3 regions of the Aurantimonas sp. E1-2-R+4 genome follow, and region 3 is predicted to be linked to each of the others. Evidence: riboswitches for the same ligand, from Rfam matches in the RefSeq annotation. Region 3 holds a riboswitch; each other region holds the start of a gene.

Region 1 (9,929 bases), on a different contig from region 3:
AAGGCGGATCGCCTCGCGCAGCCGGCGGCGGATTCGATTGCGCACGACGGCGTTGCCGACCTTCTTGGTCACTGTCAGACCGACGCGGGGAGCCTCGCCATCGCCCCGATCAAGGGCTTCGACAAAGAAAAACGGGCCGTTCAAGCGACGGCCCTTGCGCGCGGCCAGAAATTCCGCGCGATTTCTCATCTTGCCGACGGCCATCGGAGATCGTCCGGCGGCCGCGACGCAACTAGGCCGAGAGCCGCTTGCGGCCCTTGGCGCGACGCGCCGCGATGACCTTCTGGCCACCATTGGTCGCCATGCGCGAGCGGAAGCCATGACGGCGTTTACGGACGAGCCGGGACGGCTGATAGGTACGTTTCATCGTATCAATCCCGCGCTCGGATGCGCGGACCCTTCATGTGTTCCGAAATCTGGGTACGGAGCAGGAGGAAAGCGCGCAACAACCCGTCGCGCGGAACGCTGCCCACTCGTGTGGGCGCTTATAGGAAGGGTGGGGGGCAAAAGTCAATCGGCCGATGGCGCCTTCAAAGTGCGTTCGCGCAACATGGCCGACGCGACGCCAAGGGCTTCATGGCTACGCCGTCGCCTCCGACACTATTCCGTGACGATCTTGTAGCGCCCTCCCGCGCGGACCTCTTCCCGGCCCTCAAGGCCGTTCAAAAGACGGAACATCTGCGATTTGCGGTCGACGCCGACCATGCGAGTCGCCAACCTTTCGGCCGTGTCTCCCGCCGCAGCCGTCACGATCCGGATTCGCAGGGGCTTGAGCGCGGCCTTTTCCGAGGCGCTGAGCAAACGAAAGGAACTGGCGACACGATCGGCGACGGTGCCGACGGAAGCCGCGGACGCGGCCTGGACGGCCGTCAGGAACCGATAGACCTGGCCGCCAACGCGGATGATCGTCACCTCGAAGGCGTACTCGCCCCCGCGCGCCCGCGCCGAAACCGCGTCCAGATTGCCGATTCGCCGTTTGCGGATGGTCGATGGATCAAGTCCGCCGATCCAGCCGCTGTTGACGTAATCAACGAGGCTGGTGGTTGCCGGCAGGGCCACACCATCGAACCGAATCGCGGTGTCGCCCGGCCCCGTCGCCATAACGGCTTCGGCGGTATTGTCGATAAGAAAGCCATCGGGAACCTCGAAGGTGATGCCGAGGCCGGGATGATAGAAACGCCGCTCGCGCACGTAACCTTCGGCAGCCGAGTCCCCGAACAGCATCCCGTCGATGCCCGACAGATACCGGTCGCGGTCGGTCGCGCCGGTACCGGACGGGCCATATTGGCGCGCGTGACGCGCGGCGAGGTCGATGCGTTGCGGTGCCGACGGATGCGAGGCGAGAAAATCGAGATTGGGATCGTTTGCCTGAAAGGCATTCCGGATCTTGGAATAGGAATCCATCGCACCCAGGAAGCGCGAAGCCGCAAACGGGTCGTAGCCGGCACGGGCGACGTGGCGGATGCCGAGCACATCGGCCTGCAATTCCTGCTTGCGAGAGAACTGAGCGAGATTCAACCGATTGCGGGCGAGTGCGATCTCCCCGGCCGGCTCGCTGGCCAGAACTTCGTTCACGACGCGGCTGGCGATCTCGGCCGCCTGCTCGCGCTGCTGGCGCTCGATGCCGTGATTGGCGGTGACATGGCCCATCTCGTGACCGATCACGGCGGCCACTTCAGCGGAATCGTTGGCCAGCGCCAGCAGACCGCGGGTCACATAGACGTAGCCGCCCGGCAGCGCGAAGGCGTTGACGTTCGGAGAATTCAGAACGGTAATTCGGTAGGCGCGGTTCGGATCCTCCGTCACCGCCTGAAGCTTGCCGACGACCGTCGCCAGGGTTCGTTCGAGTTTCGGATCGGAATAGGCGCCACCATACGCCGCCAGGATCTTCGGATGCTGCGCCCGTCCGATGACCGATTGCGGGTCGCCCTGCTGGATGTTTTCGAAGGTGATCGGCTGGCGCGTCGCCGCATAGCCGGACTTGGCGTCGCGGCCGACATCGCCGGCCAGACCGTCCAGGCTCGCCTCCAACGACGTACACGCGCCAACCGCCATCAACGCGGCCAGCGCCGCGCCGCGAAGCGCCGCGCGTGTCACACGCCTTGCGGACCAGACCCCGGACATCATTTCCATCGGTGCGATCACCGCCCCCGCCAATATGCCGCAGAAATTCAGCTCTGCCCTGTTCGCACAAGACCCTTAGCCGAAACGCCACGCTCCGCGGAAGGATCGATCCGCAACACGACGTCGCAAATCCGCGGCGCGCCCCCTCATCATGGATGCCTTCCCGGCTAACAAGCAAATTTGCCGGAAATGCGTCATGAATCAGAAACCTTTGTGCCGAGATAGCGGGCGACACGCGGATCGGTCCGGCCCGACAGGATCGCGCGCGTCGGCCCCACCGCGAGCACCACGCCTCGATCGAGGAATGCGACGCGATCGGCGTGGTCGGCCGCGTCGTCCGGATGATGGGTCACCATCACCACGGTCATGGGACGCGGCGCGCGTTCCGCACGAAGCGTCTTCAGCATCCCCAGCATTTCCTTGCGCAGCGCTGGCCCCAGCGCCGCAAAGGGCTCGTCGAGCAGCAGCAGCGGACGATCGCGGAGGAAAGCGCGAGCGAGCGCGACGCGCTGGCGTTCGCCGCCGGACATCGCGGCGGGACGACGGGCTTCGAAACCCGCAAGGCCGACGGCCTCCAGCGCCTCCAAGACGCGGCGCCGGTCGTCCTCGGACAGGTGAAGATTCGGGGCGATGCCGAGCGCGACGTTACGAAACACGTCGAGATGGGGGAACAGATTGTTCTCCTGAAAGACGATGCTGAGCGGCCGCTCGGCGGGGGCGACCCCGCTCATGTCGGAGCCGGCGATGCCGACCCGTCCCGAATCGGGGGTCGCGAAACCGGCCGCCAGATCGAGCAGCGTCGACTTTCCCGCGCCGCTCGGGCCGATCACCGCCAGCCATTCGCCCTCGATCACCTTGAGATCGAACCGCATGTCGCTGCCCTCATAGGCCAGGCGAACGTCTTCGAAGGATAAGGCCGGCACCTCGCTCATCGCTTTTCTCCCGCGCCTGCCAGCCCGCGCTCGGCCAGCACCATCAGGCCGAGGCACAAAATTCCGAGAATCAGCGCCAGACCGGCCGCGTCGCTGGTGCGATAGCTCCCCATGCGCTGCAACAGCAGATAGGGCAGCGTGACGAGGTCCTGGTTGCCGAACAGGGCGATCGCGCCGAGATCGCCGAGCGAAATCGCCAGCGCGAAGGCGAAGGCGAGGCCGAGCGCGGGACGCATGGCCGGCCAATCGACGAAGCGCAGCCGCGACAGGCCGGCGAGCCCCAGACTGTCCGCCAGTCGCCCGGTCGCCTGATTGGCAGCGGCCAGCGCCGGCCCGACGATCCGCACGATGAACGGCACGGCCATGGCGGCGTTGGTTGCGACGACGACATAAGGCGCGGCGGCGAAGACGTCGGTGACCTGACGCAACGCCAGAAACCAGCCGGCTCCGACGACGATCGGCGGCACCACGAGAACGAGGCTGGCGGCCGTCTCCAGCCCCTTGCGCGCCGTGTCCCGGCCACGACGCGCCCCGGACGGCGCGCCGCGCAAGGCTTCGAGGGCGAGGATCACCAGGACCGAGACGAGAAGCGCCAGCGATGCCGCGGCAAGGGCGATCGCCAGGCTGGTCAGCGCCGCGCGCCGGACCGCCGGATCGACGGCGAGCGAGACGAGGTCCGCCTGCAATCCGCGCACCAGAACCGCGACGAAGGGCGACAGGACGAAGGCTACTCCGAGCGACAGGATCGCGGCATCCATTGCCGCCCTCACCCGGCTCGGCCGGTCGTAGCGCAACGCCCGGCCGCCGAGGCCGAACCCGGCCGCGACATCACCGCCGAGCCGGGTCGCGAACCACAGGATGATGGCGGTCAGGGCGATTTGCAGGAGGGACAGCGCGATCGCCCGACCGGGGTCGAACTCATAGCGAAGCGCCTGATAGATCGCGACTTCCAGCGTCGTCGCGCGGGGTCCGCCGCCGAGGACGAGGACGAGCGTGAAACTCGTCACGCAGAGCATGAAGACGAGGCTCGCCGCCGCCGGCAGGCTAGCGCGGATCGCCGGCCATTCGAGCAGCCGGAAGGTGGCGAGCGGCGTGAGAGACAATTGCCCGGCGAGCTTCCAGCTTTCGGCCGGCACGCGATCCAGCGCCGCCACCATCAGCCGGGCGGCGAGCGGCAAGTTGAAAAAGACATGCGCAATCAGGATGCCGGCCAGGCCATAGACGTCGAGCCGCGGCAGCCCGATCGCGGCGAAGGCGCCGGACAGCACGCCGTTGCGACCCCAGATCGTGATGATGGCCAGCGCCCCGACGAGAACTGGCAGCGCCTGCGGCAAGAGGAACAGCCGCAGCACCGCCCGGCGTCCGGGAAAGCGCGCGCGGTGGAGCGCGACGGCCAGCGGCACCGCGCCGGCAAGTGACAAGAGCGTCGACAGCGCCGCCTGCTCCATGGTGAAGAGCACGACGCCCCGGATATAGCGGTCGGCGAAGAGTGCCGGCAGATCGGGCACGGCGCCCGTCGCCGCGAGCAGGAACACGAACGCGCCGCCGAGAAAGACGATCAGGGCCGCGGCGGCGGCAAAACCGAGGCCGATGCGAAGGGTCCGGTCGGTGGAGCCGGTCATGGCCGCGCGCGCGATCGAGCCCTGCCGCGCCGTCCAACGCGGACGCCCAGGCGCATCAGCGGCCGATCGCCTCGAGCCATTCCTGCGTCCAGGCCTTGCGGTTCGCCGCAACCGTCTCGGGATCGATGAACAGCGGCGTCTCCACCTTGACCAACCGGTCGAACGCCTCCGGCATTTCGATGCCGTCGATCACCGGCAGCGTCCAGTTGGTGGTCGGAATGATCGACTGGATTTCGGGGGTCAGCATGAATTTTAGGAATTGGCGCGCCAAATCCGGCTGATCGGCGTTCTTGAGCAGGCCCGCGACCTCGATCTGGAGATACTGGCCTTCCGAAAAGGCCGCGGCCTGATAGCGCTCGGAGCCTTCCTCGACCATGTGATAGGCCGGCGATGTCGTATAGCTCAGCACCAGCGGCACCTCGCCATTGGTGAACAGGCCATAGGCCTCGCTCCAGCCGGGCGTGACGGTCAGGATGCGGTCGGAGAGCTTTGCCCACTTGGCTTTCGCCTCCTCGCCATAGACCGCCTTCATCCACAGAAGCAGACCGAGCCCCGGCGTCGAGGTCCGCGCGTCCTCGATGGCGATCTTCTGCTCGGAATCGCCGGACACGAGGTCGTCGAGGCTCTTCGGCGGATTGTCGATAGCCTCGGTGTCGTAGACGACGGCGAGATAGGAATAGTCGTAGGGCACGAAGACCGGATCGGAAAAGCCCGTCGGCACCGTCAGCTTGGACAGATCGACGCCGCTGTCGGCGAACAGGCCCGTCGCCTTGGCTTCCGGAATGAGGTCGGAGGTCAGCCCGAGGGCGATGTCGGCGTCGCTCGTTTCGCCCTCCAGCTTCAGCCGGTTGAGGATCGCGACCCCATCCTCCAGGCCGACGAATGTCAGGTCGCAATCGCAGACCGCCTCGAACGCCGCCTCGATCTTAGGCCCCGGCCCCCACTCGGGCGTGAAGCTCTCATAGGTGTAGACGGTGAGTGTCGGCTTGCCATCCTGCGCCAAGGCGGGAGCGGCGAAGGTGGACAGCACGGCGAGGACAGCCGCACCGGACAAAAGCTGCGGTGGGATAGTAATCATAAAGGGGCCTCTCGATGCGGCGACGTCGGAAGAGCCGCGCCGCGAGGACCTCGCGAACGCCCGCAATCCCTCCGCCGGTACGATCCGGATCAGGTTCGACGGGTTGGCGCGACGCCTCTCAGCCCGAAGGCACCCCGTGTGAGCTGCCGAAGATTTAGCGGCAAGCTCCGCCACCGGCAAGGGCAACCGGTCCAACGGCCGCTACTTCGAGCGGGTGGGCGCGTTTCCCCCTCCCCTTCGCCGCTTCCACGCGCTAGATCACGGCGCCATGCGCTTCACGATTCTTCTTGCCGGCCGCGTCGATCCGACACCCGCCCTTGTTAATGCAGTATCCGGCACGCGAGTGATCGCCGCCGACGACGGAATTCGCCATGCCACGGCGTTGGGGCTCACCCCGGAACTGTGGGTCGGCGATTTCGATTCCAGCCCGGCGATTGCGGCCGGCGAATTCTCCGACATTCCCCGCGAGACCTTTCCGAGCGACAAGGACCAGACCGACGGCGAACTCGCCATCGACGCGGCGGTCGCTCGGGGCGCGAGCCGGCTGCTGCTTGTCGGCGCGCTCGGCGGTCCACGCAGCGACCATGCCTTCGCCCATCTCATCCTGGCGCTGCGCTTTGCCGCGCGCGGCCTCGATGTCGAGCTGTTCGACGGCCGTGAGCATGGTTGGCCGCTGTCCCCGGAGCCGCGCCGCTTCGATCTGACCCCCGGCGCGCAATTCTCGATCCTGAAATTCTCGGATCTGTCGGGACTGACAGTCGTGGGCGCGAAATGGCCGCTGGCCGATGTCGACGTGCCGTTCCATTCGATCCTGACCCAATCGAACGAGGCGCTCGGCGAGATCGTCGTCGGGTTGCAGGAGGGCTCAGCGATGCTGATCGCCCAGGCCGACCCCACGGTGCGGTGAGGCGATGCCGAGCGGTTCAATCCTCCCGGAAGGCCCTTGAGAAACTGTCGGTGATGGGCTTGGCGAGATATTCCAGGAAGGTGCGCTCGCCGGTCGCGATATAGGCCTCCACCGGCATGCCCGGATAAATCTGGTCGCGGCTGATTTCGGGTGGCAGGTCGTCGATCATGCTGAGCCGGGCGGTGTAGTAGGGTTGCCGGGTGGTCTGGTCGATCAGCCGGTCGGCGGAAAGATAGGTGACCTTCGCCTCCACGGTCGGCGTGGTGCGCGTATTGAGCGCGCTGAACCGCAGCCGGGCCCTTTGTCCGAGCGAGATGACGTCGACATCCTGCGGCGAGACCCGAGCCTCGATGAGGAGATCTTCGCCGGTCGGCAGGAGTTCGAGGAGCTGATCGCCAGGCCCCACTACGCTGCCGGAGGCATTCACGCTCATCTTGATGATGATCCCATCGCTCGGCGAACGAACGATGATGCGATCGAGCACATCCTCGGCCGACCGCAGCTGTTCTTCGGTATCGGAGATCTGCGCCCGGATTTCATTGAGCTGCGTCACCGCGGTCTCGACGCGCTGCGTTTCGAGCCGCGCCAGCTGCGCCTGCGCTTCGACGATCTGGATTTTCGCCGCCAGAATGCTGGAAACACCCTGCCCTACCTGACCGACCAGATCTGCCTCGCTGCGAAGCAGCGCGGTATATTCCGAGCGATTGGTCAGGCCCTTGTCCAGCAGCGTGCGCTTGCGCGACACTTCCTCCCGAACGACTTCGAGTTGGCGCTCGATCGCCGTCTGCTGCGCGGTCATCCCCTCGATCTGCTCGCGGAGGGCCTGGACACGCTGGCCCATGATCACCTGTTCCTGGCGGTGACGGTCCAATCGGGCGGTGAACTCGCGTTCCTGCTCGATGAGAAGATCGCCGATGCCTTCTGTCCCGGCCAACTGACGCAACACCGGCGGAAACGACAACATCTCCAGGCCGTCGCGCTCGGAGGTCAGCCGCTCGGTCCGCGCCTCCAGGCCGACCATCTGTTTCTGCAGACGATTGCGTTGCGCTTTGGGAGCTGTCGGATCCAGGGCGAACAGCGCTTGTCCCGCCTTGATGCGCTCGCCCTCGCGCACGAGGATGCTCCGTACGATCCCACCTTCCAGATGCTGGACCCCCTGGTTCTTGCCGGCCGCCGCGACCACCCCCGGCGCGACCGCGGCGCTCGCCAGCGGCGCCAGTGCGGCCCAAGCCCCGAAGCCCAACAGGAAGATCGCCGAGAGCGCGACTCCCGTCACGGTGATCAGGCGTATTCCGGTCTTGACGTCGCTAGCCCAGCCGTCGCCGTTCTTCGTCATGGGTATCCGCTCCATTGTCGGCGACCGCGCCATCAAGCCGCCGGTCAGCTGTCAGCCGTCTCGGGGTTCCGCCCGCCGGCGACCACGGCCGGAAAACGCCCGGTGACGACCGGGAACGATGCCGGCGAGGCCTCCGCCCGATCGTTGGAAGCCGCCCGCGCGGCCTCCTGGGCCGCCTTCGCCTTCTGGACCTGGCGCGCGAACACCTCTTGCCGCGGCCCGAAATCCTGCACGGCCCCGTCGCGCAGGATCATGATCTTGTCGGCCCGTTCGGCAATCGGCCGGCGCTGTGTGACCAGGAGCACCGTCACCTTCCCCTCGCGGGCCGATGCAAGCGCCTTGTCCAGCGCCATCTCGCCTTCGGTGTCGAGATTGGCATTGGGCTCGTCGAGAACGAGCAGCTTCGGCGATCCATAAAATGCCCGGGCCAGACCGACGCGCTGGCGTTGTCCGCCGGACAATTGCTGTCCCGCCGGCCCGATGATCGTGTCATAGCCCTTCGGCAATCGCTGGATCAGGTCGTGAACCTCGGCTTTCCTCGCCGCATCGATGATTGCCTCATCATGCGCGTCGGGATCGAATCTGGCGATGTTTTGCGCGATCGTCCCCGGTAGGAGCTCAACGTCCTGGGCCAGATAACCGACATGGCGTCCGAGATTCTCCCTGTCCCAGTTGCGGATATCGGCCCCATCGACACGAATGGCGCCCGAACGGATCTCGAGGCCCCCGACGATGGCGCGCATGAGCGTCGATTTGCCGGCGCCCGAGGGGCCAACCACCACGACGCAGTCGCCGGCCGGAATCTCGGCCGAGATCCGTTTGAGCAACGGGTCGGCGTTCGGTGCATTGGGCGGAAACACGACGACATTCTCGAGCGACAGGCGCCCGACGGGATCGGGCAGATCGGTCGCGGTTGGTTTGGTTCCAAGCACGGCGAGCAGCACGCTTAGCCGGCCCCAGGCCTTGCGCGCATCGACGGCGGGCTTCCACCCGGCGATGACCTGGTCGATCGGCTGGAGTCCGCGACCGGAAATCAGCGAGGAGGCGAAGATCATCCCGGCGGTCATTTCGCCTGCCAGCACCAGATAGCCGCCATAGCCGAGGATGGCGATCTGCAATCCGATGCGAAGCGTGCGGGAGACACCGGCATAGATCGCATTGATGCGGTTCAGCCGGTCCTGCGCGTCGAGCGACCGCGCTTCCTGTCCGCCCCATGCTCCCACGACATTGCCCACCATGCCCATCGCCGTGATACTTTCGGCGCCGCGGGCGAAGGACTGCGCCGCGAGCATCGCGGCCATCGCCTGCTCGCCGGCTTCGCCGACCGGGCGCTGCATCGCGTGCTGATTGGCCCAGGCGAGCAAAGCCAGGACGGTCGCGCCACCCAGCGTCAGCCAGAAAAGATGCGGGTGGATGAAATAGAGAATCCCGATGAAGAACGGAACGAAGGGCAGGTCGAAATAGGCCAGCAGGGCGCGGCCGGATATGAACCCGCGGACCGTGGCGAGATCGCGCAGCGGCTGGACGTCGCCGAGCGAGGCTCGCGGGCCGCGCATCGCGCCGATGAGCGCCCGAGCGCCGGTCCCGGCCTCCAGCCGAGCGGCGATCCGGCCGCAGATCATCGAACGGATCGCGTCGACCGCGCCGAGCAAGACCAGCGCCGCCACCGCGATGACGGAAATGAACGCCAGCGTCTCGACGGAGGCCGACGACAGCACGCGGTCATAGATCTGCAGCAGATAGATTGGCTGAATCAGAAGCAGGATGTTGATGACGAAGCTGAAGACGATCAGAGCGATGAAGCCGCTGGCAAGATCAAGGCCGAAACGTCGATCATATCCGGTCAATTCGATCCCGCCCTGCTCCAGTTTTCACCAATGAGGTAACTCTCGATAGCACAAGGCCGTGGAAACCCCGACCCAAATTGCCG
Region 2 (9,929 bases), on a different contig from region 3:
CATGATGACGAAACAGACATCGAAGAGATATTCGCCGGAGGTCCGCGAGCGGGCAGTCCGAATGGTTTTGGAGCATCAAGGCGAACACGCCTCGCAGTGGGAGGCGATATCGTCGATTGCGGCGAAGATCGGCTGTGCCGGCGAGACGCTGCGCAACTGGGTTCGCCGGGCCGAACGCGACCAGGGCGTTCGCGCCGGTCAGACGAGCGATGAGCGCGGCCGGATCAAGGCTCTCGAACGAGAGAACCGCGAGTTGCGGCAGGCCAACGAGATCCTGCGTAAGGCATCGGCGTATTTTGCTCAGGCGGAGCTCGACCGCCCGTTCAGACGATGACGACGTTCATCGACAACCATCGTGACGTCTATGGGGTCGAGCCGATCTGCCGTTCGCCATTGTCGCTCGGACCAATGGCGCGACATGGCTCACTCTGCCGATCGCCCCATCGACGTATCACGAGCACGCGGCTCGCAACCGCGATCCTGATCGTCGCCCGGCCCGCGAACGTCGCGACGACGAACTCTGCCAGGATATTCGCCGTGTCTTCGAAGCGAACTTCGGCGTCTACGGCGTTCGCAAGGTTTGGCGCCAGATGAAGCGTGAAGGCATTGATGTCGCCCGCCGCACCGTTGCCCGACTGATGCGAAGCCTTGGCCTGAAGGGCGTCGTTCGCGGCAAGCCGGTGAAGACGACGATCAGCGACAAGGCTACGCCCTGTCCGCTGGACCTGGTGAACCGGCAGTTTCAGGCTGCGTCGCCGAATGCCCTGTGGGTCAGCGATTTTACCTACGTCGCCACCTGGCGTGGCTTCGTTTACGTGGCCTTTGTTATCGACACCTTCGCCCGCCGGATTGTCGGCTGGCGCGTCTCACGAACGGCCCACGCCGACTTCGTCCTCGACGCCCTGGAGCAGGCGCTCCATGACCGGCGGCCCTTCGCCGGCGGTGGCCTCGTGTGCCATTCCGACCGCGGATCCCAATATGTCAGTATTCGCTACACCGAGCGTCTGGCCGAGGCCGGCATCGAACCTTCTGTCGGAAGCGTCGGAGATTCATATGACAACGCCCTGGCCGAAACGATCAACGGCCTGTTCAAGGCCGAAGTAATCCATCGACGCGGCCCGTGGCGAAGCTTCGAAGCGGTCGAGTTCGCCACCCTCGAATGGGTCGACTGGTTCAACAATCGCCGCCTGCTCGAGCCGATCGGAAATATTCCTCCCGCCGAGGCGGAAGCCGCATACTACGCCCAGCTTGAGGCCATGCCGATCGCCGCGTAGAACTCAAACCAAACGGTCTCCGGGAAACCCGGGGCGGTTCAATGCCGCAGGCTGTCCAAAGACTTCGAGAACCTGTCGCGCAGCGCGCTCGCCTTCCTCAAACTGGCGTCTATCCGCTTCATGATGCGAAGGCTCTGTTTGAAATGAATAACTTTCCGGACCGACTCTAACACTACTTTGGGCGATGTCACGTTGTTTCCTTGGCAAGGATCTTTGTGTAGTTGGGGGGGGCATGAGCAGGACCGCGCCGACGTACAAGAAACACCGCTATAGCGATGACCGCTCGGAGCCCACTATGACTGATGCTGCATCGCACACATTCGGTCGCAGTGCGGCGGGCGCAGTTATTCGAGGCCAGAACGATCCGCCTCGTCTCGAATTGACATTCTGCTGCGACTGGCCACATATCTGCCGACATGGCCAGGGGTGCTCCGTTCGGGGCTGAGATGCGCGAGACCGCGCGAACCCTTCACAGCTGATCCGGGTAATGCCGGCGGAGCGAGGAAACATGTTCATAGGCGCGCAGGTGTCGCTCTATCCGATGACGTCGGAGTTCGTGGACGTAATCACATCGGGGCTCGCCGCTCTAACCCCCTACTACAGTGAGTTGCGGATCGAGACGGACGACATGTCGACCCTGATGGTCGGCGCGCCCGATCCGCTGATCGACGCGATCCGGGATCTGTTTGCTGCCGCCGCGCGGCAGCCCGATCATGTCACGATGCATGTCACCCTGTCGCGGGGATGTTACGGTGAACCCGACGATCCCAGTTGCCGCTGCGAGACGCTGGCGCGCGCACAGGATGAAACCTTCGAGGAGCGAAAGGCTCTGGCGCGGGACGCGGTCGCCGGCGCGCCGGATCTCGGCGTCGGGATCGACGTCCAGTTCTCGCTCTACGTGCTGGGCCAGGACCGCCACATGGACGAGATCTACGGTTGCATCGAGTTTCTGAAAGGCTCGGGCACTTTCCTGAAGTCCAAGAACTTCTGCACGCGGCTGCGCGGCGATGCAGGCGCGGTGTTCGAGACGGTGCGGCAGGCGTTCCTGCGCTTCGGTCCTGCCGAGGGACATGTCACGATCGACCTGACAGCCTCCGTCAACAGCCCCAGCTTCGCCTGACCCCGCCCGTCGCACAGCCGGTTCGCGTCCGGAGACGTCATGCAATCCCTGCGACACATCCTGCCGACAGTGCTGATCGCTTCGGCGCTTCTACTGGCCTGGCAGGTCTATTGCGCGCTTGCCGGGGTCTCACCGCTGGTGCTGCCCGCGCCGACGGACGTGCTGCGATCCCTCATCGTCGAGCGCGCGCGGATCGGGCCCCATGCGCTCAGCACGATCTGGGTCGCCACGCTGGGCTTCTCCACTTCGGTCCTTTTCGCCTTTGCCGCCTCTGTCGCCCTGCATTTCAGCCCTTGGCTCCAGCGCGGCCTGATGCCGCTGCTCGTCGCCAGCCAGACCATTCCGCTCGTCGCACTGGCGCCGCTGATGATCCTGTGGTTCGGCTTCGGGCTGTTGCCCAAGGTGCTTCTGGTCATCCTGGTCACCTTCTTCCCGATCCTCGTGAGCCTGCTGTCGGGCTACGGCCAGGTGCCGCAGGCCTATCTGGATCTCCTGACCTCGATGCGGGCCGGCAAACTCCGCATCTTTCGGCGTGCGACGCTGCCGGTGGCGCGGGCGTCGTTCTTCGCGGGGCTGAGGATTTCGGCCACCTATGCCATTGTCGCGACGATCTTCGCCGAGTATGCCGGCGCGCGGCAAGGGCTCGGGATCTACATCCTCACCGCCAAGAACAGTTTCCGCGCCGATCTCGTGCTTGCCGCCGTCGTCGTCTCGGCCGGCCTGACCCTGCTGCTCCTGGGTGCGCTGCGCCTGATCGAACGACTCACCGCACACGGCCACCGACGAGGGCGCGATGCTGCGGGTTGAGGGGCTGACGGTCCGGGTGGAGGCGCGGACGCTGGTCACGAATTTTTCGTGCGAGCTTCGGGAGGGGCGGATTACCTGCCTGATTGGGCCCTCGGGCTGCGGCAAGACATCCGTGCTCAAATGGCTCGCCGGCATCCTGCCGCCCGGCATCGAGGCAAAGGGCAGGGTCACGCTCGACGGCGCACCGATCCTGCGCCCGCATCCGAGCATCAGCTATCAGCCGCAGAGCGACGCTCTGTTTCCTTGGCTGACCGTCACCGACAACGCGGCGCTCGGGCTCGAGATGGCGGGACTGCCGCGCAGGGCCGCGCGCGAGAAGGTCGCGGACCTGTTCGTCCCGTTCGGGCTGTCGGGATGCGAAGATCTCTATCCCGACCAGGTCTCGGGCGGCATGCGCCAGCGCGCGGCGTTCCTGCGCACGATCGTGCAGGACAGCCGTTTCGTCCTTCTGGACGAGCCGTTCTCGGCTCTGGACGCCGTGACGCGGCTCAGGATGCAGGACTGGCTTTGCGCTCGTCTGGCCGAGACATTGCGCGGTGTCCTGATGGTTACCCACGATCTACACGAGGCTACACAGATGGCCGACCACATCCTCGTCATGTCGGCGCGGCCGGGCCCCCTTGTCGCCGACATCCCCATCACCACCCCCCGCGAGAGGCGGAGCGAAGTGGCGTTGGCCGAAATCCGCACGACCCTCAGAACCCTGCTACTCAAGGAGTGATACGATGATCCGCAATCTGCTGCTCGCAGCCTGCCTGACCCTGCCAATCGCCGCCGAGGCCCGGGAAAAGGTGACCATCGCCCTCGACTGGACGCTGAACACCAACCACGTCGGCCTGATCGTCGCACGCGACCGCGGGTTTTACGACGAGGCCGGGCTGGAGGTGGAGATCCTGCCCTATTCGGACACCAGCTCGACCGCGCTGCTGGCCGCCGATGTCGCGGATTTCGCCTATATGACCTCGCTCGGTTTCATGAGCGCGCGCCCCGCCGGAGCCGACATCATCGCCCTCTGGGCCACGATGCAGCACGAGGCCGGGCGGCTGGTCTACAACAGCGCCAACGAAGCGATCACCCGCCCGGCGGATCTCTCGGGCAAGACCTATGCCGGCTTCGGCAGCGCCTGGGAGGACGCGCTGATCGGGACGATGATCCGCAACGACGGAGGCGAGCCGGTCTATGACACGGTGACGCTGGGCACCGGCGCATACGAGGCGCTGGCGACGGGGCGCGTCGACTTCACGCTCGAGGTCGCGACCTGGGAAGGCGTGAACAGCGAGCTTCTGGGGCGCGAGCAGTCTTCCTTCATCTACGCCGACTACGGCGTCCCCGATCAGCAGAATGGCTACATCGGCACCCGTGCCGAGATCCTGCAGGACGATCCGGAGACGGTGACGGTCTTCATGAAAGCGACGCAGGCCGGATACGAATGGGCGGTCGATCATCCCGAGGAAGCGGCGGAGCTGCTGATCGCCGCCGGCGACTTCCCGAACCCGGAGCTGGTGCGAGGCTCGATGGAGAAGATCGTCGCGGGCGGCTACATGCGGGACAGCAACGTCCCCGTGGGCAAGATCGACGCCGATCGTTTCGCCGAGATGGCGCAATTCCTCTTCGACAGCGGCGTTCTCAAGGACCCGAGCGGCGCACCGCTGGAGTGGCCGGGAGATGTCGCGGACTGGTTCGACCAGAGCTGGATGGACGAGTGATCCTGAATGCGGTCCTGTTTGGGCATGGCAGCCACGAGGCGGCCTGGCGCAGCCCCGGCATGCGCGCCACCGCACCGCTCGAACTGTCGCATTGGCTGAGTTGCGCGCGGAAGGCAGAGGCCGCCGGGTTCGACGGCCTCTTTCTGGGTGACATCCTCTGCCTGCAGGACCGTCCAGAGCATCATCCGTCCGAGACGCTCGATCCGCTCATGGTACTGGCGGCGCTGGCCGGAGCGACCGATCGGCTGACGCTGATCGGTACCGCCTCGACCAGCTTCAACCATCCCCTTCACCTCGCCCGGCGTTTCCACAAGCCGCACCACGCGGCCGGTGCGCTCGGCCGCGATCAGAGTGGTGCCGGAGCCGCCAAATCCGTCCAGTACGATCTCGCCACGGCGGGTGCCTGAGCATAGTCCAGTACTGATACCTTGATATCAACCATGCCGTCCTCGGAAATCTTGAAATACTCCGCGTGGACCCGCTGACCCGCTGACCCAAAGACCTCGTCCCCGCCCGTGAACCGCGTCACCACACCTGAGGCGGAGCGAGGGGAACGTCGGTCAGGTTCAGATTGTCAGAAGCCCGCAAGGTCACGTAGGCTGCTGCGCTGAGCGCCTTGCAGTCGGCAAGGGCGCGATCGAACCATCTTTCGCTGAACTCTGTCAGCAGGTGTGACGCCAGCGTGCTCTTGCCAGCATCGCAAAGGATCGCAGCGCTCTCCTGAACGGCGGCGAGCTCCTCGCAGATCAGCGCCTCGATATTGCGCCAGTGGCTGCCCACGTCGCCGAGCAGCTTTTCCTGTTCCTGAAAGGCCAGGTGCATCAGCCGCTTGAATTCGTAGGCCGCAGAGTCGGCGGTCTCGATCCCTTGAGGGACGCGCGATACGACTTCCGGGTTCTGGGTCTCTTTCCGGCGATCAAGGAACCGCGCGCTCTCGCCCGAGGTCAGATAGCGGTGCTGACGATAGGCTGGCGGCACCGAGGTCTGACAGAGCCAGACAGGCATCAGTGGGGCAGTAACCGGGCCGACCGGGGCATGCCACATCATCCTCAGTTCGGGATGGGCGGGATGTTCCAGAGGCACGACCTGTCCGTAGCCCGCTGTGTCGCCGGTCAGGCGTTCGGTCGAAATCGACCAGAACACGTCGGCGAGCCCGATCTTTTCGCGGCGCGACGCACGGCTGTGCATTTCTTCCTCGATCCATACGGCACCCACCCAGGGGCCTTTCCCATCTCCGTAGATGCGGTTGACGTCAAACGGACCCTCGGACGGATCGTACCAGCCCCGCTGACGCGCGGTGCTGATGAAATGCGGCGGAAACAGAAAGTCCGCGTCGGGCGCCTCGGGAATGACACCGATGTATCCCGGCCGGGACGCTCGGATGCTGTCGTCGCCCAGGCGTTCCGCGACCCAGAGGCCCAGTCCGCCGGCAAACTCGATCACCACCCATGCCTCATCGGGGTCGGCGATGATGTGTGAATTGCCCCCGTAGGTAGAGTAGCCATGACTGGCGATCAGCGATCCGATCAGAGCGACTCCCTCCCGCGCCGAGCGCGCGCGCTCCACCACGATGCGCGCGAGATCGGAGTAGTTCGGCCCGGTCTGATCCTTAGGCGTGATCTCGACGAGCGCCTTGCTGGAGTTCGACCAGATATCACGCACCGCGACCCCATGCTCGTTCAGCCCCCCGTTGGTCAGCGGCGCCGGAACGCCGAGATAGTGGCTGTAGTTGACGCGCATGTTGCGAAAGGTCCGGGGCGCCTGGGGAATTCCCGACAGATGGCCCGGCATGTCCGCCTGCGGCGTCACTCCGACCGTGATTGTCGCACCCTCTGTGTGGTCCTGCCGCGGGTAGATGTCGAGCCAATGGCTGGACGGCTCGTCCCCGTAGCCCGCGAGATAGGGGATGCCGGTCGCCGTATGCGACCGACCGATATAGATGCCGTAACTCAATTCATTTTCCCTTTCGCAGGCGTTCCGCTGGCTGGTTCAGCGGAAAATGGCAGGCATGGATCCGCCCGTTGTTCTCACAAAGATGCGGTGGTCTCACGGCCCGGCAGAGATCCTTCGCATAGGGACAGCGACCTACGAAATCGCAGCCCTTCGGGCGGTTCAGCAGGCTCGGAACCTCGCCCGAGATCGACACATGCGTGCGTCGCTCGTCGGGATCCGGCTGCGGTATGCCATTCACGAGCGTTTCGGAATAAGGGTGCATTGGCGCGTTGAAAATATCGTCGGCGGGGCCTTCCTCGACGATGCGGCCCAGATCCATGATGGCCAGACGGTCGCTGATATGGCGCACCACCGGAAGGTTATGGGTGATGATCAGGTAGCCGAGCCCGTGCTCGGCCTGAAGATCGGCCATCAGGTTGAGGATTTCGCCCTGGACTGACATATCGAGACCAGCGGTGGGTTCATCCGCGATGTTCAGCTTGGGGTTGAGAGCGAGGGCGCGGGCGACGCCGTCGTGCCTGCCCGCCGGACAATTCGTGGTGTGTAGGGCGGTGAGGCCACGAAGCGGCGCCGTTTTGGCCGGCCGCGCCGGTTTAAAACCCGGCCAGTGGTATTGTCACGTTGAATTACGCCCAGAAGCGTTCGGAACTTGCAAATCGGATTGGTCTCGGTCCAAAAGCGGGCGCCAAGGTCGGACGGAAGAAGGCTGCCGAGCTTCAATCGCTCGGTGCGCACCTCCGCCGCGCAGCTAGCGATGCTGCCGATCGTTCGTCCAGGGCAATGGCGTGCCTGGTATTGAACGCGTTGACCCCTTGGCCAGTGCACGATGTCTTCAATATGCTTCAGTCAGAGCAACAAGAGACTGCAAATGGCCAAGAACCGAGACCGCCGTGGATCACATCGTTCCGAATGGAGCGACGAGGGCGACCACAACTTTCAGGAACCCAGCTTCTTTCAGAAACAGCCATCGAGGAGCCTCTCCAACGGAGTGGATGCGGAGGTGCTGTGGTTCAATTCCGACAAGGGATTTGGGTTTGTCCAGACTCCCGATGGCGGCAAGGCTTTTCTCCACATCCGGCAGTTGGAGGCTGCGGGCTACAAGACCGTTGCGGATGGCACGGCCATAAAGGTGGTCATCCAGCCGGGCGACAAGGGCCCCCATGTTGCGGAGGTTCTGGATGTTGCTCCGGCATCCGCGAGCAGGCGGGCACCACATAGCCAGCCGGAGAGCTCTTCCAGCGACCGACCTGTAGTCGGTGAGGTGAAGGGGGTCGTCAAGTTCTACCATCCCGACAAAGGCTTTGGCTTCATCGGCCAGATGGATGGGGGCAAGGACATCTTCGTACATGTCTCGACGCTTGGTCGATCTGGCATTGCCATCCTGGAAGAAGGACAAGTTGTTTGGGTCCAATACGCAGAAGGTGCCAAAGGACTTGAGGCACGTTCAGTGCGTATTGCCTGATATTTCGAAGTTATGAAAATCAACGGATTGAGTCCGCCACTTCTAGGTCGGCTGCCAAGTACATCTTCTTGCGCATCTCGACCGAACTGGCACCGGTCCGCCGCGGCTGCCTCTCCGTGTCGATAAGCAGCGCCCAGTTCGTCGAGATGTTGCCGCGCACGCCGTAAGAGCGCGACGAGATCCTCGTGAAGCTCGAGGAGGGCCAAAAGGACCGCAGCCACGGTCAGAGAGTGGGGCAAGGTAGAACCTCGCCCGGAGGGCCCCCACACAATTGATTCGGCGTGGTTCCTTCACCGTGCTGGTCGGAAAAATCCTGGCGCGCGTCGAGGCAGAACTCGAGCCGGTAAATGACGCAAGCCCACGGCGAAGGGCAAGCTGGGTGTTGATGTACGAAGCAATGCACGGACGACCAGCGGCCACATGGTGCGCCTTGCCTGCGCGCTCAAGGTCAACAGCTTCGGCGACAATGCGTGTCGGTCGACCTCCTGCCATCGATTGCAGCCTGCGAGTGCCGTCACCCCTCGCAGCTGTGCGCGGGATAGACGACCTTGCCTTGCTCGGTTCGTTGCGCACCGATAGTGGGCTTGGCACTGTCGATCTTTCCCGGTGCCATCAGGTGGTCGACATCGCTGCCGTTGAGGAGAAGATAATCGACGATGATACGCCGGTGGCATCGCCACCAGACCGCTTCCGCGCACATCAACGCCACGCGTTGCCCGTGGCCGAGGCCGACAAGCTCGTCTAGGGCAGCGGCAAATCCTTCACCCAGGGCGTAGTCGGCGTAATTGTGGAAACTTCGCACGCGCCACATTGCATTGAGCGTTTCCTCGACACCTGATTGCTTCGATCGTCGACCGCCCAGCGCGGGAAAGTGCCTGTATCGGATCTGTCGTAGTGCAAGGTCCGTCGGTAGCCGATCGATATTGAAAACGGGGTTGCTTCGTGATCGTGGAAAGGACCTGATGTCGACCAGCAGATCGACACGTGCCTCGCGCAGCATTTCGAGGAATTCGTCAAGGCTACGATTGGAGTGACCGATCGTGGTGAACCGCGCCATCGTCAGTCGATCTTTGTCAGCGCGTCTTCCTTGTGAGCGGCGATGTGATCGGTCTTGTCGCTCTTGATTTCGTATTGCGGTTCGTCTTTCGAGGCGTGGCGGCGGTGACCTTTGTAGTCGAAATCCTCGTGATGGATCCCGATGATTGTACCGCGAACCCGACCAGCTTCGGAATTCCAGCTGAAATGATCGCCCTTCGAGTATTTCGCCATCAGGATCTCCTCTTCTTCATCCATTTTCGTCATCCAACGCGCCTCTTCGCAACGAACCCTCAGCTTCAGGTCCCGCAAAAGGTCTTATAGATGCGCCCATCGGGCGACGGTGGCTCGGCATAGCTTGCGAATGCTGGTTGGTCTTCGTACGGCCTGGAGAGAACGGTCAGAAGCTCATCGAACGGCCCGAACTCCTGCTTCTCCACGGCGGCCTCGATGACCGCCTCAACGCGGTGGTTGCGCGGGATGAAGGCCGGATTGACTCGCTGCATGGAAGCCCGGCGCGCTGAACCCTCTTGCGGCTCCTGGCCGAGCCGATGGCGCCAGCGTCCGGCCCA
Region 3 (9,929 bases):
GCGGCGTCGCCTTGGTCATGGCCGCCCTTGACGAGCACAGCCTTTGTGCCGGCCCCAAGGAGGACGCCCGCCTGCTCCGCGATTGTGGCCGGAGGCTCGGCGTCCAAGATCGCCGCCGCCAGAATTTGAAGCTCGGGCAGATTCGGCGTCAGCAGGGTTGTCAGCGGGAGTATCCGCTCGAGAAAGACCGCCATCGCCGCATCGTCGAGAAGCCGATGGCCGGAACTCGACGCCACGATGGGATCGACCACAACCGGGAGGCCGCGATATGCGTTCAACAGGTCGGCGACCGTTTCAACCGCGGCAACCGAGCCGAGCATGCCGATCTTGATGGCGCCGACTGTCCCATCCTCCAGCGCCAGCCGGATCTGCTCGCGCAGAATGTCCGGCGGAACCGGATGGATGACAGTCACCTGACGGTCGGATTGCGCCGTCACCGCGGTGAGTGCAAACCGCAGCGTGGCGCCGAGATGGTGCGCGGCGCGAATGTCCGCGGCGATCCCGGCCCCGCCCGAGGAATCCGAGCCGGCGATCGCCAGCACCACCGGCGAGGCGCTCAAGCGCTGTCCGTCCCTGCCGCTTCCGCCTCGCCGCCCGTGCGCCAGCGCCTCGTTGCCGCGATCCATTCGCGGGTCCGCGCCTCCGGGTCGGCGTTTCGGGTGATGTCGGTAACGACGGCGGCGCTGTCGGCACCGTTCGCGAACACCTCACCGAGCCGCGCGACGGTGAGCCCGCCGATCGCCACCAGTGGTATGTCGCCGATCACCGCCCGCCAGGCGGCGAGCTTTGCCGGGGTCTGCGGCGCCCAATTCATCGCCTTCAGAAAGGTCGGCCAGATCGGCCCGAGCGCGACATAGTCGGGTTCGGCGGCCAGCGCGGTTTGAAGCTCGGCTTGGTCATGGGTCGACAGGCCGAGCTTCAGCCCGGCCCGGCGGATGGCGGCACGATCGGCGCCGGCCAGATCCTCCTGGCCGAGATGGACGACATCGCAGCCCTCCTCGATCGCCAGACGCCAGTGGTCGTTGACCACGAGCTGGCAGGCATTGGCCTCGCACACGTCCCTTGCGCGGCGAATTTCGGCGCGCAGCCGCCGCGCGTCCATCGCCTTGGCTCGCAATTGCACCAGTCTGACGCCAAGCGGCACCAGCCGCTCGACCCAGTCGGCGTCGTCGACGATCAGGTAAAACGGATCGAGCCCGATCCGCGTGCCCCCATCCATTGTCGCGCTCATGCCAGCAGCGCCCTGCCCAGCACCGGCGTCGACGGCGCGGCCATGTCGCGCGGCTCCAGCGCGCCCGCCTCGTAGCCGAGTCGCCCGGCCTCGACCGCCAGCGCGAAGGCCCGCGCCATCGCGACCGGATCGCCGGCCTTGGCGATTGCGGTGTTGAGGAGGACGCCGTCGAAGCCGAGTTCCATCGCCTCGGCCGCATGCGAGGGCACGCCGAGACCGGCGTCGACGATCAGCGTCACCTCCGGAAAATGCGCCCTGAGGCTGCGCAGCCCATAGCGGTTGTTGAGGCCCCTGGCCGAGCCGATCGGTGCGCCCCAGGGCATGAGGACGCGGCATCCGGCTTCGATCAAGCGTTCGGCGGCGACGAGGTCCTCGGTCGTATAAGGCAAGACCTCGAACCCCTCGGCGACGAGGATTCGCGCCGCGTCGACCAAGCCGAAGAGATCGGGCTGCAGCGTGTCGGCCTCGCCGATCACCTCCAGCTTGACCAGCGTGGTGTCGAAGATCTCGCGGCCCATCTGCGCGGTCGTCACCGCGTCCTTCACCGTATGGCAGCCAGCCGTATTGGGCAGCACCTGCACGCCGAGATCGCGGATCAGGTCCCAGAAGCCCTGCCCGGCCTTCGCTCCGGCACTCTCGCGGCGGAGCGAGACGGTGACGAGTTCCGCCCCGGAAGCGCGCACGGCGTCGGCCATGATCGCCGGCGACGGATAGAGCGCGGTGCCGAGCATCAGCCGCGAGGCGTGGTGGCGTCCGTAAATGTCCATCGACAATCTCCTAGCCTCCCTGCATGGGCGCGACGATTTCGATCGCATCGCCGTCGACGACCGGTGTCGCCGGTCGGTCCTCTTTCGCCACGAAATCACAATTGCGCGCGGTGGCGACGACCGCGTCCGCCAGCCCGAGTTCGACCAGAAGAGCATCGAGTGTCGTCGCCGCGACCTCGCGCGCCTCGCCGTTCAGCTTGATCGTCACGCCGCAACCCTCCCGCTCTTGCCGAGGGCGAGATCGGCCGCCCGCCCCGCGACATCCGGCGCCAGCAGAAATCCGTGGCGGTAAAGACCGTTGACCGAGATCACCCGTCCCTGCCGCGTCACCCGTGGCAGGTTGTCGGGAAAGGCCGGCCGAATCCCGACGCCGGTCTCGAGGATCTCCGCCTCGGCGAAAGCCGGGTGCAGCGCGTAGGCGGCCGACAAAAGCTCGACCGCCGAGCGCAGCGTGATCGCGCCCCGGTTTTCGCTCTCGATCATCGTCGCGCCGACCATGAAGATGCCGTCCACACGCGGCACGACGTAGATCGGCTGACGCGGATGCAGGAGACGGATTGGCCGCGACAGCGACACCTCGCCCGTCCGCAGCAGCACCATTTCACCGCGCACGCCGCGCAGCTCCGGCAAGGTCTCGCGGGCGGCAAAACCACGGCAATCGATGACCGTTTCGAAGCCCGCGGACGCAGCGCGCCCGTCCTCACCGAAATGGAATGCGACCCCCATCCCCTCCAGCCGCCGGGCCAGCGCCTTCAAGGCGCAGCGCGGGCACAGATGCGCCTCTTCCGCAAACAGCAGCCCTGCCTGGAACCGCCCGGCGAGGCTGGGTTCCAGCTCGGCGATTTCCTCGGCGCCGATACGTTCGAAATGGTCGGTGCGCCGGGCGAAACGGTCGAGCTCCGCCCGGTCGCGCGGCGGCGCGAGGACCAGGCTGCCCTGCCGCGCCACACTGGGAACGCGGGCCGCCCACCAGTCGGCGGCGCCGGCGCCGAGCCGGACCACCTCGGCCTCGGCGCTTTCGCGCTCGCACCACGGCGCCAGCATGGCGCCGGCGAGACGCGACGCCGCACCCTCGCCGATGGCGGCGCCACGCTCGAACACCGTCACCGAAGCGCCCCGCTCGGCGAGCACGGTGGCCGAGGCCAGCCCCGCGACGCCGGCGCCGAGAACCGCGATCGGCATCGGCCTACTCCGCCGCCTCGCCGGCCGCGTTCGCCGGCATATAAAGGTCGCCGCCCTCACGGTATTTGCGGGCCATCTCCTCCATCCCCTCTTTCTGCGCCTCGGCGCGGATATCGTGGGAGATCTTCATGGAGCAGAATTTCGGGCCGCACATGGAGCAGAAATGCGCCGTCTTGTGCGCCTCCTTGGGCAGCGTCTCGTCGTGCAGCGAGCGCGCCGTTTCCGGATCCAGCGAGAGGTTGAACTGGTCCTCCCAGCGAAACTCGAATCGGGCCCGCGACAGCGCGTCGTCGCGCAGCTGCGAGGCCGGGTGGCCCTTGGCGAGATCGGCGGCGTGGGCGGCGATCTTGTAGGTGATCACCCCGACCTTGACGTCGTCGCGGTCGGGCAGGCCCAGATGCTCCTTGGGCGTTACGTAGCAGAGCATGGCCGTGCCGAACCAGCCGATCATCGCCGCGCCGATGCCGCTGGTGATATGGTCGTAGCCCGGCGCGATGTCGGTGACCAAGGGCCCGAGCGTATAGAACGGGGCCTCGCCGCAGACCTTCATCTGCAGATCGACATTTTCCTTGATCTTGTGCATCGGCACATGACCGGGCCCCTCGATCATCACCTGGCAGTCCTTGGCCCAGGCGATCTGCGTCAGTTCGCCGAGCGTTTCCAGTTCGGCGAACTGTGCCTTGTCGTTGGCGTCGGCGATCGAGCCGGGACGCAGGCCGTCACCGAGCGAGAAAGACACGTCGTACATCCGGCAGATGTCGCAGATTTCCTCGAAATGCTCGTAGAGGAAGCTCTCCTTGTGGTGGTGCAGGCACCATTTGGCCATGATCGAGCCGCCGCGAGAGACGATGCCGGTGACCCGCTCGACGGTGAGCGGGATGTGACGCAGCCGCACGCCGGCATGGATGGTGAAATAGTCGACACCCTGCTCGGCCTGCTCGATCAGCGTGTCGCGATAGACCTCCCAGGTCAGATTCTCGGCGATGCCGTCGACCTTCTCCAGCGCCTGGTAGAGCGGCACGGTGCCGATCGGCACCGGCGCGTTGCGGATGATCCACTCGCGAATGTCGTGGATGTTGCGACCGGTCGACAAATCCATGACCGTATCGGCGCCCCAGCGGATCGACCAGACCATCTTCTCGACCTCTTCGGCCATCGACGAGGTCACGGCCGAATTGCCGATATTTGCGTTGATCTTGACCAGGAAATTGCGCCCGATCGCCATCGGCTCGAGTTCGGGATGGTTGATATTGGCGGGAATGATCGCCCGCCCCGAGGCGACCTCGTCGCGCACCCATTCGGGGGTGATGAAATCGGGGATCGTCGCGGAGAACGGATGGCCGTCCCGCTCCAGCTCGGCCTTGGCCTGCTCGCGCCCGAGATTCTCGCGGATCGCGACGAACTCCATTTCCGGGGTGACGATGCCGGCGCGGGCATAGGCGATCTGGGTGACGGCCTTGCCGCCCTTCGCCCGCAGCGGCGCATGGGAGACGGGAAAGGTGGGAACGCGCTTGGCGTCGGAGGTGACGCCGTTGTCTTCCGGCCGGACCACCCTGCCGGCATAGTCCTCGACGTCTCCCGCGGCGAGCGTCCAGTCCCGCCGCTTGCGGGGAAGGCCGGCGGCAATATCCGTCGTTGCCGTGTCGTCCGTATAGGGGCCGGAGGAATCATAGACGGTGACCGGCGGCTCGCCGGCGGTCGGATGCACCGAAATTTCGCGCATCGGGACGCGTACTTCGGGGTGGAGTGTCCCGGCGCGCCAGATCTTGCGGGATGCAGGCAGCGGGCCGCTGGTTACGGTGGGTGTCAGGGCGTTCATAGGCTCTCCTGTTCGACGAGGAGATCCAGTTCCGCGGTTTGGGTAAGATTGGGCCGTTTCACACCGGGGGTTTCCCGATGCCTCTTCCCGATTGTCGTCGCCAGAGAACGCGCCGCGTAGGCGGCGGGTCGTCAAAGGGGAGAACGGATCGGGAAGCGGCTCACTCCATCCCTACGCCAGTGTCAACTGGATCAGGTTCGTAGGGTCGCCGCGCGCTTCTTGAGCCGTCGGCCTCTCAGTTCCTTGCCGGAACTCCCCTTGGACGAGCGAACGCTATCAATTCAGCGGCCAAAGTCAACGGCGATCTGCGCCGACCCGGAGACCGGACCGCCAAATGTCGTGAAAGCACCGCCGAAGCGCCTATTCCTTCACCGCGCCGGTCATCGACGAGACGTAATAGTCGACGAAGAAGGAGTAGAGGATGACGACGGGGAGCGAGCCGAGCAGAGCCCCGGCCATCAGCGCCCCCCATTCGTAGATGTCGCCGCGCACAAGCTCGGTCAGCACGCCGACCGGGATTGTCTTGTTCTCCGACGAGGAGATGAAGGTCAGCGCGTAGATGAACTCGTTCCAGGACAGCGTGAAGGCGAAGATGCCGGCGGAGATCAGGCCGGGCACGGCCAAAGGCAGCACCACCTTGGTCAGGATCTGCCAGCGCGTCGCCCCGTCCACCAGCGCGCTCTCTTCCAGCTCGAAGGGGATGGTGCGGAAATAGCCCATCAGCAGCCAGGTGCAGAACGGGATGAGGAAGGTCGGATAGGTCAGGATCAGCGCCAGCCGGGAATCGAAGATGCCGACATTGAAAACGATGAAGGCGAGCGGAATGAACAGGATCGACGGCGGCACGAGATAAGCGAGAAAGATCAACAGACCGGTGACCCGCGCGCCGGTGAAGCGCACCCGTTCGATCGCGTAGGCGGCGAAGACCGAGGCGGCCAGCGCAATCGCCGTCGAGGCAACGGAGACCAGCATGGTGTTCCACAGCCAGCCCGGATAGGAGGTCTCGAAGAGCAGGAAGCGGATATGCTCGAGCGTCGGCTTGACCACCCAGAACGGGCTATAGTCGGTATAGTTGGTCAGCTGGTGGTTCGGTTTTACCGCCGTGATCGCCATCCAGTAGAATGGGAACAGCAGCACGAACACGAACACCGCCAAGGGCAGATAGACCACGAGGATGCGGCGCGGCAGCGAGTTGAACTGCTGCATGCCTTCGGTGTCGTCATGCACGGCGACGGTGCGGCCGGGAAGCGTTTTTTGGCTCACGGGGGTCATCTCCTCAGTCGGCCGCGCCCTGCTGCCATTTGCGTCGCTGTAGCCCGAAGAACGAGAACAGGATCGCGGCGAGCAGGAAAGGAATCATGGCGACGGCGATCGCCGCGCCCTCACCGAGCTGGCCGCCGGGAATGGCGCGCTGGAACGAGAGCGTCGCCATCAGATGCGTCGCGTTGACCGGGCCGCCGCGCGTCAAGACGTAGATCAGCTGGAAATCGGTGAAGGTGAACAGCACCGAGAAGGTCATCACCACGGCGATGATCGGCGTCAGCAGCGGCAGGGTGATCTTGGTGAAACGCTGCCACGGCGTCGCGCCGTCGAGCGCCGCGGCCTCGTTCAGCGATTGCGGGATCGTCTGCAGCCCCGCGAGCAGCGAGATCGCCACGAACGGAATGCCGCGCCAGACATTGGCCGCGATGACCGAGGCGCGGGCCTTGTTCGGATCGCCGAGGAAGTTGATCGGCGTGTCGATCCAGCCCCACTGCATGAGCACCCAGGAAATGATCGAGAACTGTGAATCGTAGATCCACCAGAAGGCTAGCGCCGACAGGACTGTCGGCACCACCCAGGGCAGCAGGATGATCGCTCGGAAGAAGTTCTTGAACGGCAGGCGCTCGTTGAGGATCAGGGCCAGCCAAAGGCCGAGCACGAACTTCAGCACCGAGGCGACGAAGGTGTAGAGGACGGTGTTGTAGACCGACAGCCAGAACACCGGATCGTCGAACAGCCAGGCGTAGTTTTCCAGACCGACGAAGACGCCGGTGCGACCGATGGTCGTATCGGTAAAGCCCAGCCAGACGCCGAGCCCGAGCGGATAGGTGAGGAAGAACAGCAAGAAGATCGCCGCCGGCAGCATGAACAGCAGCCCGAGGCCGTTCCGGCTTTGCACGAACCGGCGCAGGATGGATGGCCGCGGTACCGCCTGGACGCTCGACATCGCTTGCTCGTTCCTCTTTTGCTGCCCGGCCCACGGGATCGGGTAAATCACGCCACATCGCTGCGGTCTTGATGGTCGAAAACGCCAAGGGGCGCCAGCGATCGCCGGCGCCCCTCGTTTGGTTAGCGGTAGTAGCGGGCGATACGCCGCTCGGCGTTGGCGATCGCCTCTTCGGCCGTCCGTTGACCGGTGACCGCCTCCGCAAACATGTCGACGACCACATAGTCGGCCATCACGCCGGCCGACGAGGGTCCGAGCGGCCCGGCAAAGCCGTTCGGGCGCAAGCTCGCCGACGCCTTGGAATAGGGCTCGTGGATCGGGTCCGAGGTCCAGATCGGATTGTCGGCGAACGCCTTCAACGGCTGGCAGCAATAGGCGCTGGCACCCTGAATCCAGGCGTTCATCTGATCGGGCTGGTACATGAAGGCGATGTAGGCCTTGGCCGCCTCCGGGTATTTGGTGTGCTTGAAGACGTTGATCGTCGAGGTCTGGTGCAGTTCCACCGACTTGCCGACCGGACCGATCGGCAGGTTGGTCGTGCGCATGTCCTCGGCGATCTCCGCCATCGCGGGGTCTTTCTTGGCGGCGTAGTAGAGTGAGACTCCGTTTGCCGTCAGCGAGATCTGTCCGGCCAGAAAGGCGCGGTTGTTGTTGATGTCGAGCCAGCTCTCGGTGCCCGGGATGAAGGTCGCGTAGAGCGCCTTGGCGTATTCGATCGCGGCTTTGGTCTCGGGGCTGTCGATCGCCGGCTTACCACTCTCGTCGACGGTCATGCCGCCATGGCTCCACAACAGCCAGTGCGCGTAGTTGTTGCCGTCGCCGACGGCCTTGCCGTGCGGGAATCCGGCGGGCGTGCCCTTGGCCTGCATCGCTTTGCAAAGCTCGAGGAAGCCGTCGGTATCTTGCGGGAACTCGTCGAACCCGGCCGCCTTCATATGGCTGTCGCGATAGCAGATGGCGTTGCCGATCGCGGTCAGCGGGACGGCGATGAACTTGTCGCCCTGCTTGGCGTAGCCTTCCAGGCCCTCGTACCAGCCGCCGCTCTGCTCGCCGAGCGCGGTGGCGACGTCGGTGACGTCGACGAGCTTGTCGGGATACTGGAACGGATCGTCGAACCAGCTCATCACCATATCGGGGCCGGAGCCGACATTGGCCGCGACGGCCGCCTTGGGACGCACGTCCTCCCAGCTTTCCTGGTCGATCTGGACCTCGACGCCGATCGCCTCGGTAAACGCCTTGGTGTTGGCGTTCCAGGCTTCTTCCTCACCGGACACGAACGGCACCCAGCGAAGCAGCCTGAGACTTGCGCCCTCTTCCGGCTTGAATTCCGGCATGGCCCCTTGCGCGAAGGCGCGGCCATTTCCGAGCATTCCGCCGAATGCCGCGCTCGCCGCGAGGCCCGCCGTACCCTGTAGAAGTGTTCTGCGATTGATCGTCATTGCTATCTCCTCCTCTTGAGCGGAAGCGCTCCCTGCACTCTCCGTCGGCGGCCTCCCGCTGCCGCGACGGTCTGTCTGGCTTAGTCTCTCATTGTTGGCATCGACAGGCCGCTTAGGCCAGACGCGTGCCGACTGAGATCACTCCGAGACGCGCGCCCCGGACTTGGCGTCGAACAGATGCACCGCGTTCGGGTCGATCGACACCCGCAGCTCGTCTCCCGGCCCTTCGGAAATGCGCTCACGGAAGACGCAGATTATCTCGGTCTGGCCAAGCTTGGCGATGACGTGGGTCTCGGAGCCTGTCGGCTCAACCACCTCGACCTTGAGCGGCACGTCACCGCCGAGGCTCATCCCCTCCGGTCGCACGCCGTAGATCGTCTCGCGTCCAGGCTCGACCTTGCCCGGCCGCGCGATCGGCAGTCGATGTCCATCGCCCGTGACGAAATATGTTCGGTCGTCCGGATCGGCCGCGCCGGTCACCATGTTCATCGCCGGCGAGCCGATGAAACCAGCGACGAAAAGATTGTCGGGACGGTCGTAGAGCTCCAGCGGCGTGCCGACCTGCTCGACGATCCCGTCGTGCATGACGACGATCTTGTCGGCCATGGTCATCGCCTCGATCTGGTCGTGGGTGACGTAGACGGTGGTGGTCTTCAGGCGCTGGTGGAGATTCTTCATCTCGGAGCGCATCGAGACGCGCAGCTTGGCGTCGAGATTCGACAGCGGCTCGTCGAACAGGAACACCTGCGGCTCGCGCACGATCGCCCGCCCCATGGCGACGCGCTGGCGTTGGCCGCCGGAAAGCTGGCGCGGATAACGGTCGAGCAGATGGGTCAGGCCGAGGATTTCGGCGGCGGGCTTGACCCGGGCTTCGATCTCGTTCTTCGAGGCACCCTTCAGCATCAACGAAAACGCCATGTTCTCCGCCACGGAGATGTGCGGGTAGAGCGCATAGTTCTGGAAGACCATGGCGATATCGCGGTCCTTCGGCGGCAAGGCATTGACCACCCGGTCGCCGATCAGGATCTCACCGGAAGAGATGTGCTCCAGCCCCGCGAGCATGCGCAGCAGTGTCGACTTGCCGCAGCCCGACGGGCCCACCAGCACGACGAACTGCCCCTCCTCGATATCGATCGAGACGCCATGCAGCACTTCCACCGGACCGAACGCCTTGCGCACGTCCCGGAACGTCACCGATGCCATTCGCTTCCCCACAATGGATTCTTTTCGTTGCCGGCATACTGTCCGCTTCGGCCACACAACGCAATCGGGCCTGTCGCCT

What was found. A riboswitch is a leader RNA that binds a small molecule or an ion and turns the genes downstream of it on or off. The one in region 3 is predicted to bind thiamine pyrophosphate.
Positions count from the first base shown of each region.
Region 1: another riboswitch for thiamine pyrophosphate. It lies ahead of thiB (thiamine ABC transporter substrate binding subunit); the one in region 3 lies ahead of thiC (phosphomethylpyrimidine synthase ThiC).
Region 2: another riboswitch for thiamine pyrophosphate. It lies ahead of VQ045_RS19450 (YkoF family thiamine/hydroxymethylpyrimidine-binding protein); the one in region 3 lies ahead of thiC (phosphomethylpyrimidine synthase ThiC).

Region 1 covers NZ_JAZHLK010000005.1:86,964-96,892, reverse strand. Annotated here, with positions in the region: gene rnpA (ribonuclease P protein component) at 1-204, opposite strand, end outside; gene rpmH (50S ribosomal protein L34) at 233-367, opposite strand; gene VQ045_RS04100 (M48 family metalloprotease) at 601-2,133, opposite strand; gene VQ045_RS04095 (thiamine ABC transporter ATP-binding protein) at 2,319-3,056, opposite strand; gene thiP (thiamine/thiamine pyrophosphate ABC transporter permease) at 3,053-4,678, opposite strand; gene thiB (thiamine ABC transporter substrate binding subunit) at 4,734-5,756, opposite strand; TPP riboswitch at 5,805-5,903, opposite strand; gene VQ045_RS04080 (thiamine diphosphokinase) at 6,025-6,663, shown strand; gene VQ045_RS04075 (HlyD family type I secretion periplasmic adaptor subunit) at 6,680-7,999, opposite strand; gene VQ045_RS04070 (type I secretion system permease/ATPase) at 8,044-9,846, opposite strand.
Region 2 covers NZ_JAZHLK010000064.1:5,380-15,308, reverse strand. Annotated here, with positions in the region: partial or broken gene VQ045_RS19460 (IS3 family transposase) at 5-1,274, shown strand; AL1L pseudoknot at 289-443, shown strand; partial or broken gene VQ045_RS19455 (IS5/IS1182 family transposase) at 1,314-1,421, shown strand; TPP riboswitch at 1,687-1,793, shown strand; gene VQ045_RS19450 (YkoF family thiamine/hydroxymethylpyrimidine-binding protein) at 1,783-2,394, shown strand; gene VQ045_RS19445 (ABC transporter permease) at 2,434-3,201, shown strand; gene VQ045_RS19440 (ABC transporter ATP-binding protein) at 3,188-3,922, shown strand; gene VQ045_RS19435 (ABC transporter substrate-binding protein) at 3,927-4,907, shown strand; gene VQ045_RS22095 (LLM class flavin-dependent oxidoreductase) at 4,904-5,314, shown strand; gene VQ045_RS19420 (C69 family dipeptidase) at 5,433-6,860, opposite strand; gene VQ045_RS19415 (ABC transporter ATP-binding protein) at 6,862-7,302, opposite strand; gene VQ045_RS19410 (cold-shock protein) at 7,729-8,322, shown strand; gene VQ045_RS19405 (DUF488 domain-containing protein) at 8,837-9,379, opposite strand; gene VQ045_RS19400 (DUF2945 domain-containing protein) at 9,382-9,591, opposite strand; gene VQ045_RS19395 (protein adenylyltransferase SelO) at 9,657-9,929, opposite strand, start outside.
Region 3 covers NZ_JAZHLK010000042.1:2,387-12,315, forward strand. Annotated here, with positions in the region: gene thiD (bifunctional hydroxymethylpyrimidine kinase/phosphomethylpyrimidine kinase) at 1-560, opposite strand, end outside; gene VQ045_RS16655 (thiamine phosphate synthase) at 557-1,201, opposite strand; gene VQ045_RS16660 (thiazole synthase) at 1,228-1,998, opposite strand; gene thiS (sulfur carrier protein ThiS) at 2,009-2,206, opposite strand; gene thiO (glycine oxidase ThiO) at 2,203-3,180, opposite strand; gene thiC (phosphomethylpyrimidine synthase ThiC) at 3,185-4,999, opposite strand; TPP riboswitch at 5,151-5,268, opposite strand; gene VQ045_RS16680 (carbohydrate ABC transporter permease) at 5,360-6,271, opposite strand; gene VQ045_RS16685 (carbohydrate ABC transporter permease) at 6,276-7,208, opposite strand; gene VQ045_RS16690 (ABC transporter substrate-binding protein) at 7,331-8,647, opposite strand; gene VQ045_RS16695 (ABC transporter ATP-binding protein) at 8,786-9,850, opposite strand.